Regions from separate parts of the Flexivirga sp. B27 genome, predicted to be linked through region 2. Evidence: riboswitches for the same ligand, from Rfam matches in the RefSeq annotation. Region 2 holds a riboswitch; the other holds the start of a gene.
The links. Region 2 has a riboswitch for cobalamin ahead of ACSZL9_RS13445 (hypothetical protein). Riboswitches for the same ligand answer to the same signal wherever they lie in the genome.
Positions count from the first base shown of each region.

Region 1 (7,502 bases), on a different contig from region 2:
AGCGCGGGCTCATCGACCTGGATGACGCGACACCCGGCAGCCTCGAGGTCCGACACCTCGTCGCGCAGCGCGAGCGCGACCTGCTGGGCCGTGTCGCCCAGGGGCTGGTCATCACGCACGAAGGACCACGCGAGCATGGTGACCGGGCCGGTCAGCATCCCCTTGACGGGTCGCTGCGTCAGTGACTGGGCGTATTGCCACCACCGCACGGTCATCGGCTCCGGGCGGGAGACGTCGCCGAAGATGATCGGCGGCCGGACGCAGCGGGTGCCGTAGGACTGCACCCAGCCGTGGCTGGTCGCCAGGTAGCCGTCGAGCTGCTCGGCGAAATACTGCACCATGTCGTTGCGCTCGGGCTCGCCGTGCACCAGGACGTCCAGGCCGAGCTCCTCCTGCAGCTCGATCACCGCGGCGATCTCGCCCTGCATCGCCGACTCGTATGCCGCCCGGTCGATCTCGCCCTTGCGCAGTGCGGCCCGCGCCTTGCGCACGGCGTCGGTCTGCGGGAACGACCCGATGGTGGTCGTCGGCAGCACGGGCAGGCCGAGCGCTTCGTGCTGCTGCGGACGCCGCTGCTCGAAAGCCGCCGCGCGGTGGGCGTCGGCTTCGGTGACTCCGGCCATCCCTGCGCGGACGGCGGCGTCGTGGGTGCGTGCCGAGTTGCGTCGCGAGGCGATCGCGTCACGTGCGCGCTCCAGTGCGGGTGTCGCAGCAGCTTCGTCGTCCAATGCCGTTGCCAGCGTGTGGAGTTCGAGCACCTTCTCCCGAGCGAAGGCGAGCCAGCTGCGCACCTCGTCGTCGACGGCGGTCTCCTTGGACGCGTCGAGCGGGACGTGTAGCAGGGAGCAGGAGCTCCCGACGACGAGGTCGTCGACCCGGGCGGCCAGTCGGCGCAGCGTGGCGAGGCGCTCGTCGAGGTCGGCAGCCCAGACGTTGCGGCCGTCGATCACTCCCGCGACCAGGCGCTTGCCGGCGAGGCCGTGCTCCAGGATCGCGGTGACGTTGTCGGCGACGGTGCAGTCGATCGCGACGCCGTCGACGGGCGCGTCGGCGAGGACTTCGAAGGCGTCCTGCAATGCCGCAAAATAGCTGGCGATCAACAGTTTCGGGCGGTCGGTGGCCGAGCCGAGCCGCTGCAGCGCCGCGCGGGCAGCGTCCAACACGGCGGCCGGCTGGTCGAGCACGAGCGCCGGCTCGTCGAGCTGCACCCACTCGGCACCGGCTTCGCGCAGCTGGGCCAGGATCTCGACATACACCTCCAGCAGTGGCTCGAGCAGCGACAGCCGGTCGAAGTCGGCGGGCGCGTCGGCAGCGGGTTTGGCCAACAACAGGAAGGTGAGCGGTCCGACGAGCACCGGGCGTGCGGTGTGGCCGGCAGCTGTTGCCTCGTTGAAGTGCTCGATCTGCCGCGAGGCGTCGGCGGTGAAGGTCGTAGTGGGGGAGAGTTCCGGCACCAGGTAGTGGTAGTTGGTGTCGAACCACTTGGTCATCTCCAGCGGCGCGACCTGGTCGTTGCCCCGGGCCATGGCGAAGTAGATGTCCAGCTCGCCCGTGGCTGCGTCGCGGTAGCGCTGCGGGACGGCACCGACCATGATCGCCGTGTCGAGCACGTGGTCGTAGTAGGAGAAGTCGCCCGTGGGGACTTCGCGGATGCCGTTGTCGGACAGCTGTTTCCACGCGTCAGCGCGTAGGCCGGCTGCGACCTCGTGCAGTTGGTCCGCGCTGGATCGCCCGGCCCAGTAGGCCTCGATGGCCCGCTTCAACACGCGCTTCGGTCCTTGCCGCGGCCAGCCGAGGACAGTGGCGGTGGTGCTGTTGGTCATGTCGAACTCCTCCGTGACCCGCCCGAGAGGTCATCGATCGGCCGAACCCGGGTCCGGGCTCGGGCGACCGGCAGGTCTTCGGACTCGTGAGCACGCCTGGGCGCCTACTGTCCGTCGCTTCCCGACCGGTTGGCCAGTGCGTATGACGGAGGTCGTTCTCACATACCGCTGCGGGGCAGTCCCGGAGTCGCACCGGGTTCCCTCTTACGACGAACTGCCCTGGGGTGCAGGGCGGTTCGAACCTGTCGCATGAACGAGCCTACTCGCGGTCGGCCGCCTCCTTCGGGGAGGTTCGAGGCTCGGACTCCTCCGACGTGAGCACCTCGTCGACCGGAGCGCCGAACATCATCGTGTAGTAGGTATGGCGCTCGACGTCATCGCCGGATTGCGAGAGGTGCCGAGAGCGGTCCATCCACCGCATCATGAATTGCCACTGCTCCTCGAGGAATTCGTCGACCTCCTCACGGCTCAGGTGCAGGCCGAAGTCGTTCACCCAACTACGCGCGCTGTCGTCCGGCGCGTCGATCCGGCTGAACGCCAATGACACCAGGGCGTGCGCCGAGCCCTCCGTCACTTGCTCGAAGACGCCTACCGCTTGCGGTCCGCCCGGTAGCTTCCGTAATTCGTCGAGATTCACGATGAACCCCTGGGCGGACGGGGTCCGCCACCACCGCTCGCGGCCGTCCGTGCCGCGTTCGGTGTCCTCGACGACAAGTCCGTAACGGGCCAGTTGACGTAGGTGGAAACTCACCGAATTGGCAGGTTCGCCAAGGGCTTTGGCGAGATCGACGGCGCGACATGAACCGCGCGTGGCGAGCTCGCTGATCAGGCGCATCCGCATCGGGTGCGCCAGTGCCTTCAGGGCGCGAGGGTCTGCGATGCGTTTGGGGTCGCCTCGGTCGTCCTGCGTGCTCACGACACCACTGTGCCGGACGGGGCGAGTGGTTCGCAAAGGGACATGCGCAAAAATAAATGCGCAAATAATCTTGCGTAATATTCACGACGGGTGCAGGCTGTCCGTCATGACAACACCCGGGGAGACCAGGCCTGAGCAAACGCCGACGGACGTGAAGCGTCCGGCGCTGTGGCGCAATCGCGACTTCGAGCTGCTGATGGTCGGCAACACGCTCAACGGGATCGGCTCCCGGATGAGCGGTTTGGCGTTCCCGCTGCTTGCACTGTGGCTGACCGGCAATGCGGCGCTCGCGGGGCTCGTCGGGGGAGCCGTGGTCGCCGGGTTGGTCGTTGCCGGGGTGCCCGCCGGAGCCTTCGTCGACCGCTGGAACCGGCGGGCGACGATGGTCTGGTCGGCCCTGGCGGCGGCTGCCACCTACGCGACCGTCGTGCTGGCGTATGCCGCCGATGCGCTGACGATCACCCAGCTGGTGATCGCCGGCGTGGTGGTCGGCGCAGCGGAGGCATTCTTCACCCCTGCGGACACACTGGCGACGAAAACCGTTGTGCCGACTGAGGATCTGAGCACCGCGATGTCTGCGATGCAGGGGCGACAGGGTGTCACCGGCCTGGTCGGCCCGCCCCTGGGCGGGCTGCTCTTCTCGATCTCCCGGTCGCTGCCCGTGCTGGCCGACGTCGCGTCATACCTCATCTCAGCGGCCGCGGCGCTGCTGGTCCGCACGCCGTTGCCGGCGCCGCCGCCGGAGGGCGACACGCACGAGCCCCCGTTGCAGGCAATGCGATCCGGCCTGAGGTTCGTATGGCGCCATGAGGTGCTCCGCCCGGTGATGGTGATAGCGACCCTGATCAACTTCGCGGGGAGCGGCTTCATGTTGGTGCTGATCGTCGTCCTGCAGCAGCGCGGCGTCCGTCCGGCGGGCATCGGGCTGGCCGAGACGGCGATCGCGGTCGCGACGATCGCGGGCGCGGTTGCCGCAGGGGCGATCCTCAAGAAGGTGGCGGCCGGTCGCGTCCTGATGGGTGGCGCTGTCCTGCTCGGCGCCTGCCTGGTGACCTGCGCCTTCGTGCACAGCTATCCGGTGGTGCTCGCGCTGCTGGTCGTCGGGTTCCTGCTCACTCCTGCCCTCAACGCCGGTTTCATGACCTACGTCATGCTGATCACGCCGGAGACGATGCAGGGCAGGGTCCAAAGCGCGCTGATGACCTGTGTCCTGGCCATGTCGCCGCTGGCACCTGCCGTGGGTGGCTTGCTCGTGGAGTGGTGGGGCGGCGAGCCCGCGATGGTCTGCCTCGGAGCGCTGCTGCTTGTCGTGGCCTCGCTGATCGTGCTGGTCGGACCGCTTCGCCGGATGCCGCTGCTCGCTGACGTTGAGCCGGTGGGTCCGAAACCCGGTGCCACCGACCCGGCCATCGCCTGACCATCAGGTCAGCTGGTCGAAGTCACCTCGCACCCACCCGATGTGCCGCTGTGCAGAGCGCTGCACCGCAGCTGCTGCATCCGACGCCACGGCGACACCGAAGTTGTTCCACAGCTCATCGAAGGCCAGTGGCTTCACGCGTGCAGCGATCCGCTGGACAACGTTGCCGGACAACGGGATCCGGTTGGGGTAGCTTCGCATGAAGCTCACCGAGCGATGGTCCGGGTTGGACATGATGGTGTCGCCACTGAGCAGCGTGCCGCGGCCATCGGCGCCATGCTCCCAGTGCGCGACCGCACTTCCCGGGAAGTGGCCGCCGATCCGGTGCAGGGTCAGCCCTTCAGTCAGCTGCAGCTCGTCGTCCCACTCGCTGATCGCCGGGCCGCGACGTCCGAGCCACTCTGCGTCCGCGGCATTGACGTGGACCGGCGCGTCGTCGAAGGCCGCCGACCACTCGAGCTGCACGCCGAACATGTGCGGATGACTCGCCGCGATCCACCGGATGCCACCACGGCCGGCCACGGCCGCGACCGCTTCGTCGTCGATGAAACCCGGTGGGTCCCAGAGCAGGTTGCCGTCCGGCGTCTGCACCAGGAGCGCGGTCTGTCCGATGCCGACGTCGGTCCGCAGCCCGGTCAGGCCGGGGCGGAGGTCGAGCACCTCGACGCGGTGCCCGTCCGCAGCGAGCTGCTTCAGGCTGGTCCAGATCTGGCCGCCCTCGGGGAGGTACTGCCGCTCGTCGGCGCAGATCGGGCAGTCCCGACCCTCGGCCGCATCGTCATACTCCACCGCACAGGTGGCACACGTGATCATGTCCACCATCCTGCTGCCTCAAGCGAGCTCGAGGTCAACCAACCGACCGACCCGGCGTCCTCCGGCTCCCCACGCCGGGCCACCCTTCCGGCTCCTCACTGGCGGAAATCTGGTTCCGGGCGTGTTCGGGGCGGCGACAAGATGACCGTGCAGAGCTGTCTCCGAGCAGGACGTTAGTCTCCGACCTAGGGGAAGGAACTCGTGATCGCCCGACTCTGCGAACGACTTGCGACTGACGTCGCGACCTGACCAAACCCTTACCTTTCGGTGGCACCACCGCGGGATCCGGGATGGCAGGGTGGTGAAGCGTGACAGTGGACGAAAGGGGGCGCGCGACGGTGGGAGCCGACGACGCGGAGCGAGCCGCGTTGCCACCGCTGCGACACAACCGCGACTACGCCAGGTTGATCTTCGGCGGAGCGGTGTCGAGTCTCGGCAGCCGGATGAGCAGCATCGCGTTCCCGCTGATCACGCTCGCAGCCACCGGCAGCCCGTTCGCCGTCGGTCTGGTGGCCGGCACAGCCACGATGGCGCTGGTCGTCATCGGCATACCCGCCGGAGCGCTCGTCGATCGCTGGGACCGTCGCCGGACGATGATCACTGCCGCCGCACTCGGCGGTGTCGCCTACCTGTCCGTGGCGCTGGCGGCCTTCGCCGACCACATCACCGTCCCGCACCTCATGCTCGCGGCTGCGTGCGGAGGTGTTGCCAACAGTTTCTACGGACCGGCCGAGCAGGTCGCCGTGCGCAACGTGGTGCGCAAGGACGACATCCCTCGAGCAGCGGTCAACAACCAGGTGCGCTCGGCCGCTGCCGGACTTGCCGGGCCACCCCTCGGTGGCTTCCTCTTCGGCATCACCCGTGGCCTGCCGATGGTCGCGGACGCGATCAGCTACGCGGTCGCCATCGTGTGTGCCTTCCGCGTGCGCACGCCGATGCCGGGCAAGGCACGCGATGACCGCGAAGCGCTGTGGCCGTCGATCCGCACCGGGCTGTCGTTCCTCTTCGGCCACGAGCTGCTGCGCACCATCACCCTGCTCTCGACGCTGCTCAACTTCGCCGGCACCGGCCTCGTGGTGTCGGTGACGATCACCATGCAGCAGCGCGGCACCGCGCCCGCCTGGATCGGTGCGGTGTCGAGCGCGATGGCGGTGTCGATGCTCATCGCGTCACTGCTGTCCGCACGCATCCTGGAGCACCTGAGCGTCGGCGTGCTGATGTTGCTGACGCCGCTGATCGGCGCCGTCGCTTTCACCGGTATGGCGTTCGCCCACGCCCCGCTCGTGCTCATGGCGCTGATGGCGTGCGGGACCTTCCTGCTCGCGCCGTGCAACGCCGCCGTCGTGTCGGTGCTGACCTCACGCACGCCCGAGGACCGGCTCGGCCGGGTGATGAGCGCCGACAACGTGCTGTCGCTAGTGCTGACGGCGCTCGCGCCCGCGACGATGGGTTTCCTGATCGGTGCCGCCGGGGGTGAGACCGCGATGGTCACCTTCGCGGTGCTGCTCGTGGTGTCGGGCGTGCTCGTGCTGCCCTTCCCCCGCCTGATGCGTATGTCGGCCGTCGAGGACTCCGTCGAAACGGCCTGACGACCGGGCGGATTGGTCAAGAACCGGCCGGGCCGGACGGTGTCAGTCGCGCAGTTGGTCGAACCGCACATCGACCTCGGCGAGCATCTCGCGCAGCACCGGCAGGCTGAGGCCGACCACGTTGTGGTGGTCGCCCTCGATGCGCCGGACGAACGGTCCACCCAAGCCGTCGATCGTGAACGCACCGGCGACGTGCAGTGGCTCGCCCGTGGCGACATACGCCTCGATCTCCTCGTCGGTCACGTCGGCGAAGTGGACCACGGTGGAGGCGACGACCCCGAAGGTCGCGCCGGTGGACTCCTCACGGCCGTCGACCAGCCAGTGCCCGGTGTGCAAGGTGCCGGAGCGGCCACGCATCCGCTGCCAGCGGGCGATCGCATCTGCCGCGTCGGCCGGCTTGCCCAACGTGGAGTCCTCGAACTCCAGCACCGAGTCGCAACCCAGCACGAGTGCGTCGGCGTCGGTCGCCGAAGCGACCGCCTCGCACTTCGCCCGGGCGAGCAGCAGCGCGACATCGTCGGCGGCGAGCGTCGCGCCCAGCCCCGCCTCGGCGTCGTTGATGACCGCCGGCTCGTCGACCTCGGAGACGATCACCTCCGGCTCGACACCGGCGGACCGCAGGGTCGCGAGGCGGGCGGGGGAAGCAGAGGCGAGCACGAGGTCGACAGTCACGATCCGCAAGCCTAATTCTTCGCCGCGACAAATGGGGTGTTGCCGTCGGATTCGGTTGTCGGTGCTTGTGTTTGGGGCCTGCGGCGCCGGTAGTAGTGGACGGTCAGCGCACCCAGCAGCGGTCCCCAGGCGACCAACGGGAGGTAGGACACCGCGAACGCAACGGTCTGCCAACCGTGCGTGACCATGCCCGTCGTGTCGTTGCTCGCGCCGCCCACGGTGCGGCCCAGGACGAGGTCCATGAACATGGCGTAGGGGAAGACCAACAGCAG
Region 1 covers NZ_JBPYUM010000002.1:201,307-208,808, forward strand. Annotated here, with positions in the region: gene metE (5-methyltetrahydropteroyltriglutamate--homocysteine S-methyltransferase) at 1-1,823, opposite strand, end outside; cobalamin riboswitch at 1,876-2,084, opposite strand; gene ACSZL9_RS09795 (ArsR/SmtB family transcription factor) at 2,083-2,739, opposite strand; gene ACSZL9_RS09800 (MFS transporter) at 2,846-4,156, shown strand; gene ACSZL9_RS09805 (MBL fold metallo-hydrolase) at 4,160-4,969, opposite strand; gene ACSZL9_RS09810 (MFS transporter) at 5,278-6,558, shown strand; gene ACSZL9_RS09815 (Maf family protein) at 6,601-7,230, opposite strand; gene ACSZL9_RS09820 (hypothetical protein) at 7,242-7,502, opposite strand, start outside.
Region 1: it holds a riboswitch for cobalamin, as region 2 does, so the genes downstream of both, metE (5-methyltetrahydropteroyltriglutamate--homocysteine S-methyltransferase) here and ACSZL9_RS13445 (hypothetical protein) in region 2, are expected to answer to the same signal.

Region 2 (7,502 bases):
CTTGCGCAGCATCAACGTAGGTCGGGCCGGAGAGGCAGGGTTGCTCGTCGTTCGACATTGTCGAACCAGCTGTCCGGTCCTACGCTCGTGGGTATGCCGGGCAGCGTGCAATCGGTCGAGCGGGCGGCGGCGATCCTGCGCTTGCTTCGGGTCGGTCACGGGCGTGCCCTGGGGGACCTGTCCGACGCGCTGGGGCTTCACAAGAGCACCGTTCACGGCCTCCTGCGGACTCTCGTCGAGGTCGGATTCGTCGAGCAGGACACCGTCACGGGCGTATATCTGCTGACGCCCGAGACGTTCGAAGAACGCCCAAAACCCATGGATATCAACGAAATGCGCTCGCGAGCGACAAACTGGGTGGACGGCTTGGCAGCGCGCACCCGGCTGGCGACGCGGCTGGTGGTCCTACCCGACGCACCGGCGGCACGGATCGTCACCGGGCTGATCGCACACCACGTCTTCAGCGCGTCGAACGCGCCACAACGGGTCGAGATCGGCGACGTCGTCGACCTCGAGTCCGCGGCGGAGGGCAAGGTGCTGCTGGCACTCAGTCCGATCGGTGGACAGGTCCTCGACGGGCTGCAAAAACGCGGCGGGGCGGCGGGCGACGATAAATTCCGGGACGAGATCACCCGCGCCCGCCGCCACGGTTTCGCGATCTGCACCCGCTCCGACAGCTCCGGCGTGGCGGTGCCGGTGCGCAGCCACGGCGGAGTCGTTGTCGCGGCCCTCGGGGTGCGCGGCACGATCGAGCAGGTGCTCACCCCCGCACGCCGGGCGCGGCAGGACATTCTCCGCACGCTGGACGAGGCCGCTCGCGGCACCAGCCACGCACTGATGGCCAGGCGCTGGTAGTCACCCCACGAAGTTCTGCGCCAGTTTCGAGGAGGTACACAGATGAGCGCGAAGTATGTCGTGAGCATCGACCAGGGCACGACCTCGACGCGGGCCATGGTCTTCGACCAGCACGGGCGCCTCGCCGGCATGGGGCAGCGCGAGCACCGGCAGATCTTCCCGCAGCCCGGCTGGGTCGAGCACGACGCGGCGGAGATCTGGCACAACACCCGCCGCGTCATACCGGAGGCGCTCGCGGACCTGGGCATATCGGTCGCGGACGTGGCCGCTGTGGGTGTGGCCAACCAGCGCGAGACCTTCGTGCTGTGGGAGAGGGTCACCGGCCGCCCGGTGTGTCCGGCGATCGTCTGGCAGGACACCCGCACCCGTGCGTCCGCCGAGCAACTGCTGGCCGATCCCGGAGCGGGCTTCTTCCGCGAACGCGCCGGCATCCCGCCCGCCTCCTACTTCACCGCGGTGCGCCTGGCGTGGTTGATGAAGGACCGGCCGGACCTGCGGGAGCGTGCCCGACGTGGCGACCTGTTGGTGGGCACCATGGAGACCTGGCTGATCTGGAACCTGACCGGAGGGGTGGACGGCGGCATACACGTCACGGATGTGACCAACGCCAGCCGTACGTTGTTGATGAATCTCGAGAGACTCCAGTGGGATTCGGAGTTGCTCGACTTCTTCGACATTCCCGAGTCGATCCTGCCGCGCATCGTGCCGTCGTCGAGCGTCATAGGTATGGCGACCGGTGCGCTCGCCGGCGTCCCGGTCGCTGCAGCGGTCGGTGACCAGCAGGGCGCGCTCTTCGGTCAGACATGCTTCGAGGCCGGCGAGGCCAAGTGCACCTATGGCACCGGTGCCTTCCTGCTGATGAACACGGGCGACGAGATCGTCAGCTCGACACACGGGATGTTGCCGACCGTCGCGTATCAGCTCGGCGACGGCTCGAAGGCCTACGCGCTGGAAGGCTCGATCGCCGTGGCCGGCGGCCTCGTGCAGTGGGTCCGTGACGGGCTCGGGCTGATTGACACCGCGCCGGCGATCGAGACGCTTGCCCGGACCGTCGACGACAGCGGGGGCTGCGTCGTCGTGCCGGCGTTCACCGGGCTCTTCTCGCCCTACTGGTCCTCGAACGCGCGCGGTGTGATCGCGGGGCTCACCAGCTTCGTCACGGCCGGACACCTGGCACGGGCGGTGCTCGAGTCGTGTGCCTGGCAGACCAGTGATGTGGTGGAGGCAATGACCGCCGACAGCGGAGTTCCGTTGAAATCATTGCGTGTTGACGGCGGTATGACGGCCAACCACCTGATGATGCAGATGGTCGCAGACGTGCTCGACGTGTCGGTCGTGCGTCCGACGATGAGTGAGACCGTCAGCCTGGGTGCGGCATACCTCGCCGGCCTGGCGGTCGACTACTGGTCCGACATCCGCGTGCTCCGCCGCAACTGGCACCGTGCCGGTCAATGGGATCCGCAGATGTCACCTGAGATGCGCGAAATGCAGCGTGGCGCTTGGCGATCCGGCATCAAGCGTGCATTGCAGGACAACGCCTGACCGCTCGAGCGACAGGTCGGCCACCTCGCCGCCGAGTGACGGCGAGATCGCCGACTGACGGCGCCATACAACCGTCACTCGGCGAGGAAGCCGTCACTGGCGAAAATGGGTGTTACCAGGTGACGGTGAAGCTGCCCTTGTCGGTGATCGCACTGACCGTGTAGCCGGTGTGGGGGAAGCTCCAGCCGCCCCCGCTGCGGACCCAGCCCTGACCTGGCAGCGTCTGCTGCCAATAGGCCTCGATGTCGGTCGGCAGGTCGGTGATCCGGACGGTCAGGCTGTTGCCGCTCTCGGCCGTGCGCTCCCACTTGGTGCCGGACGGCATCGAGAGCTCCCGCAGCGAGCCGCCGGACGGGTCGCGCAGCGGGACGGCCCCGACATACTCCTGGTCGCCGAGCGGGCTGGCCTGCGGCAGACCGGCAGGCAACATCGGAGGCTGCCGCGCGGTGAGCGTCATCGACTCACTCGACGCGCGGCTCGGCGGACTGCTCGAAGCGGTCGGGCCGGTCGCGCCGGACATCGCACTGCTGCTCGGCGCGGTCGAGCCGGTGGCGCTGGACGGCGCCGTGGACGGCCCGGTGGCCGCACTCGACTGCGGCAGGGATGGCTGCGCGCCGCTCTGCTGGTTGGGGCGCATTGTCTTGCCGGTCGCGGTCTGCGGCGCAGACGTCGGTGACGTGGACGACGACGTGGCCGGGCTGTTGCCGGATGCGGTTGCCGGCGACGACGTCGTGCTGGCCGGCGGCAGCCCGTCGATGATCTCCGGGTGCCCACTGTCCTGTAGGCCGACGAAGGTGATGCCGACGATCGCAGCAGCGGCCGCGGCGGCACCGACGCCCGCGAACCAGCGGGTCGCCCGGTGACCGCGACGCTGCTCACTCAGTGCCGCAACCACCTCCTCCTCGCGCTCGCGGTCCAGGTCCGCGTCGGAGATCTGCAGGGCCTTCGCGCTGAACGCCTCCCGCAGGCGACGCTCGAGATCGGTCGTGTCGGTCTTGTCGTCATCGTGATCAGACGGATGCATCGTTGTCGCCTCCCTGCATGATCGTGCCCAGAGTCGCCATCGCACGACTCGCCTGTGACTTCACGGTCCCCTTGCTGATGCCGAGCGCCTCGGCGATCTCCGCCTCGGACATGTCCGACCAGTAGCGCAGCACGAGCACCTCACGCTGCCGTGGCGGCAGCTGGTCGACCGCCCGCAGCACCTCCTGATGCTCCTCGGAGAGCAGCACATCGGTGTCCGCCGGTGGTGCGATCTCCGGCTCGGCGACCTTCAGGTGCGCGCGCACGGTGCGCCGCCTGCGCAGCATCGAGCGGGACTGGTTGACCACGGCCCGACGCAAGTAACCGACAGCAGCGCGTGAGTCGCGCAGCGCCGCACGGTTGCGGTGCATCCCGAGGAAGGCGTCCTGCACCACGTCCTCGGCGCTGGCCATGTCGTCCACGAGCAGCCGCGCGAGCCGCACCATCTGCAGATGGTGCGTTCGATAGAGCTCGGCCAGGTCGACCGTGTCGTCGTCCGTCATCGCTTCATGGGCAGCGGTCGACCCGGAGTCATGGATCGGACCTCCCAAGCGATACGGCCTCTCGGCATACACGGCAGGTGCAGTGAGTGTCACGGCACGTCAACCCCTCGCCCAGACCCTAACCAGTCATCGCTCGATGAGGGAACGCCTCGTCGCGGTGAGCCGAGGCCCGGCTGCCGCTCGTCGACATACGCGTTGCGCCTCATGGTGGGAAGACGCATCACGGGCGCGAAGGTTGCCTCGCGGGCCGCGGCAGACGGCATTCGCCCGCGTGGGATCGGTCACATGCTCACGGCAGCAGGAGTATGGCGCCGGCGCGGTGCCGGGTGGAGCGCACCAACTCGGCGTTGCGCTCGTCGGTGCCCAGTGCCCGCTCCGCGGCCTCGGCCCGGCTGCGGCCGTATCGACGGTGCCGCTGGATCAGCCGGTCCTGGCGTAGCGGGTCGGGGGTGTCGACATACCAGACGGAGTCCAGCAGTCCGGGCAGTTCGCGCCACGGGGACTCGTCCAGCAACAGGTAGTTGCCCTCGGTGAGCACGACCTGCGTGTCCGGCGCGACGGCGATGGAGCCCGCGATCGGCTCCTCCAGCGACCGGTCGAACGCCGGCGCCCACACGGTCCGGTCGTGATCGCGCCGAATGCGCTGCAGCAGCGTGAGATAACCGTCGGCGTCGAAGGTGTGCGGCGCGCCCTTGACCGGCCCGAGACCGCGTTCGTCGAGCACGGCCTGGGCGAGGTGGAACCCGTCCATCGGCACCACAACGGTCCGCAGGCCGCGCTCGCGGCATCCGCGCTCCAACAGGTCGGCCGCGGTGGACTTGCCGGTGGCCGGCGGGCCGGTCAGGCCGACGACGACTCGGTCATGCGTGGCGGACAGGTCCACGAGGGTGCGCAGTGCTGCGTCGAGGTCGAGAGAGGGCTGGGTCACTCGCGAGACTCTGCGGCATACGGGCGCACTGCACAAGTTGACTGCACAAGCCGCAGCGAGTGTCCGGAGGCACCCTCGGACGCTGCTAATCTCGTGGGTGGCGTCCGTCGAGGGCGTCCAGGTGCGAGCAGGGGAAGCCGGTGCAAATCCGGCGCTGTCCCGCAGCCGTGAGTGACCAACGGGTCACGAGTCGGAATACCTGCGCCACCCGTCAACCGGATCGACTGTCGTGGACTGCAGTCGCGGGCGAGATCGTGTCGCACGCGTGGAAGTCCTGACACGAAAGGACCCACACCCGTCATGCCCAGCCGCTCGGTGCGCACCGCCGCCGCTCTCGCGCTCGCCACATCGGCGACCACCTTCGCGTATGTCGGATCGGCCGCGCCCGCACACGCGGAGGCCTACAACGGCTACTGCAAGACCAGCTCCGGGGTCACCGTCGTGGTCGACTTCCGCGGGCTCGGCGGTGGCGTGGCGATCCGGTGCTCGCCGGTCGGGAGCGGAGCGAGCGGCCTGGATGCGCTGCAGGCGGCCGGGATCCCGGTGGAAGGCACCAGGGACGTCGGCCTGTCGGTGGCGTGCCGGATCTACGGCAAGCCGACTGCGACGCAGGAGCTGCCGGGCGGTTACCACGAGTCGTGCGCGCGGATGCCTCCGACCAAGGCCTTCTGGAGCTATTGGCAGGCCCCCAACGGCGGGTCGTGGAGCTTCAGCCAGAAGGGCCTGTCGACCAGCCAGGTCATCCCGGGCGGGTTCGAGGGCTGGTCGTTCAGCGAGGGCTCCACGGTCGCGCCGGGCAAGGCACCGACGCGACCGTCCGAGCCGACGTCGCCGCCCGCGACCACCACCACGCAGCCGCCGCGTCATACGACCACGACCGCGCCGAAGCACGACCCGGCACCGGGCACCAGCACCAGCACCGCCGGAGACGCGGGCGGTGGCTCCGAGGCGAAGTCGACCGCGTCCGGCAAGGCTGCCGAGAGCAAGGCGGCCAAGTCCGCGGCAGCGAAGGGCAAGGCCGGCAAGAGCAAGGCCGCCGCCTCGAAGGCCGCGGCCAAGTCGAAGGCTGCGAAGAGCAAGAAGGCGAAGGCCTCGCACTCCTCGAGCAGCTCATCGAGCAAGTCGGCCAGCTCGTCCGCCGGCGCCGCCACGGGCGCCTCATCGGGCGCAGGCACCAACGCAGCCGGCGGCCCGGTCGCCAACAGCGACGACCTGATCAAGGACTCCAAGAAGGACTCCTCGGGCATCAACGCGACGACCGTGGTCGGCGGCGGAGTCCTCGGCGCGCTGGCCATCGGCGGTGGCGTGGTCGCGATCATCCGCAAGCGCAACCTGGGGTGAGCCGGCTACCCACTTCTGTGCACCCCGTCGCCTGGTGGCTCTGGGCGATCGGGCTGGCTGTTGCGGCGTCCTTCACCACCAACCCGCTGCTGCTGTTGCTGCTGGTCGGTGTCGCATGTTTCGTCGTGGTGCTCCGGCGCGGCAACGCACCGTGGGCGCGGTCGCTGCGCGTCTATCTGCTGCTCGGGGCGTTCGTGGTGCTGATCCGCGTGGCGTTCCGGTGTTTCCTCGGCGCGGCCGGTGGCGGACCGGTGGTGCTCGACCTGCCGGAGATCCCGTTGCCGGACTGGGCGGCCGGGATCACCTTGCTGGGGCCGGTGCACCTGTCCGACATCCTCGACGGCCTGTATGACGGACTGCGTCTCGCGACCATGATCATCTGCATCGGTGCGGCCAACTCGCTGGCCAACCCGAAGCGGCTGCTGAAGGTCGTGCCGATCGCGCTCTACGACATCGGCACGGTGGTCGTCGTCGCGGTGTCGGTCTTCCCGCAGATCGCCGACAGCCTGCGCCGGGTGCGGCGGGCACAACGGCTGCGGTCGGACAGCGACGGCGGCAAGTGGCATCTGGTCCGTCGGATCATGATCCCGGTGCTCGCCGACGCACTGGACCGGTCGCTGCACCTCGCGGCGGCGATGGACTCGCGCGGATACGGGCGTCGCGGGGCGACGCCGGAGCGCAGCCGGCGGGTGCTCGGTGTGCTGACCGTCGTCGGGCTGATCGCCCTGTGCATCGGGATCTTCGGTGTGCTGGACGAGCACTCGCCGGCGATCTTCCGCTGGCCGGCCTTCGTGGTCGGTGTCGCGCTGGCCGCTGCAGGACTGGCGTTCTCCTCCCGGGAGCGCACCGTCACGCGGTATCGACCTGATCCTTTCGACCTGATAGCTGCGGCCGTCGCGGTGAGTGGTCTGCTGTCGGGTGCGTTGATGATCGCAGCGACGAAATACGCTCCGGCACACCTGAACCCGTCGACGACACCCGCGGTCTGGCCCGTGGTGGACCTGTTGCCACTGGTCGCCGCGGTGGTCGGGCTGGTCGCTGCGGTGGTGTCGCCGCCCAGCGTCATACCGGATGGGTCGGGTGGGCCGGATGGGATCGAGTCGAAGCAGACCGAGGAGGTGGCGGCATGATCGAGCTGCGCAAGGTGTCCGTGCAGTATGACGAGGCGACTGCCCCCGAGCTGGCAGACGTCGACCTGCACATCGACGAGGGGGAGCTGGCGCTGGTCGTCGGCCGCACCGGCGTCGGCAAGTCCACGCTGCTCGGGACGATCAACGGGCTCGTGCCGCACTTCACCGGCGGCAGGTTGT
Region 2 covers NZ_JBPYUM010000003.1:236,835-244,336, forward strand. Annotated here, with positions in the region: gene ACSZL9_RS13420 (IclR family transcriptional regulator) at 94-855, shown strand; gene glpK (glycerol kinase GlpK) at 898-2,397, shown strand; gene ACSZL9_RS13430 (hypothetical protein) at 2,510-3,421, opposite strand; gene ACSZL9_RS13435 (RNA polymerase sigma factor) at 3,408-3,923, opposite strand; gene ACSZL9_RS13440 (nucleoside/nucleotide kinase family protein) at 4,213-4,851, opposite strand; cobalamin riboswitch at 4,935-5,072, shown strand; gene ACSZL9_RS13445 (hypothetical protein) at 5,152-6,192, shown strand; gene ACSZL9_RS13450 (energy-coupling factor transporter transmembrane component T) at 6,189-7,322, shown strand; gene ACSZL9_RS13455 (ABC transporter ATP-binding protein) at 7,319-7,502, shown strand, end outside.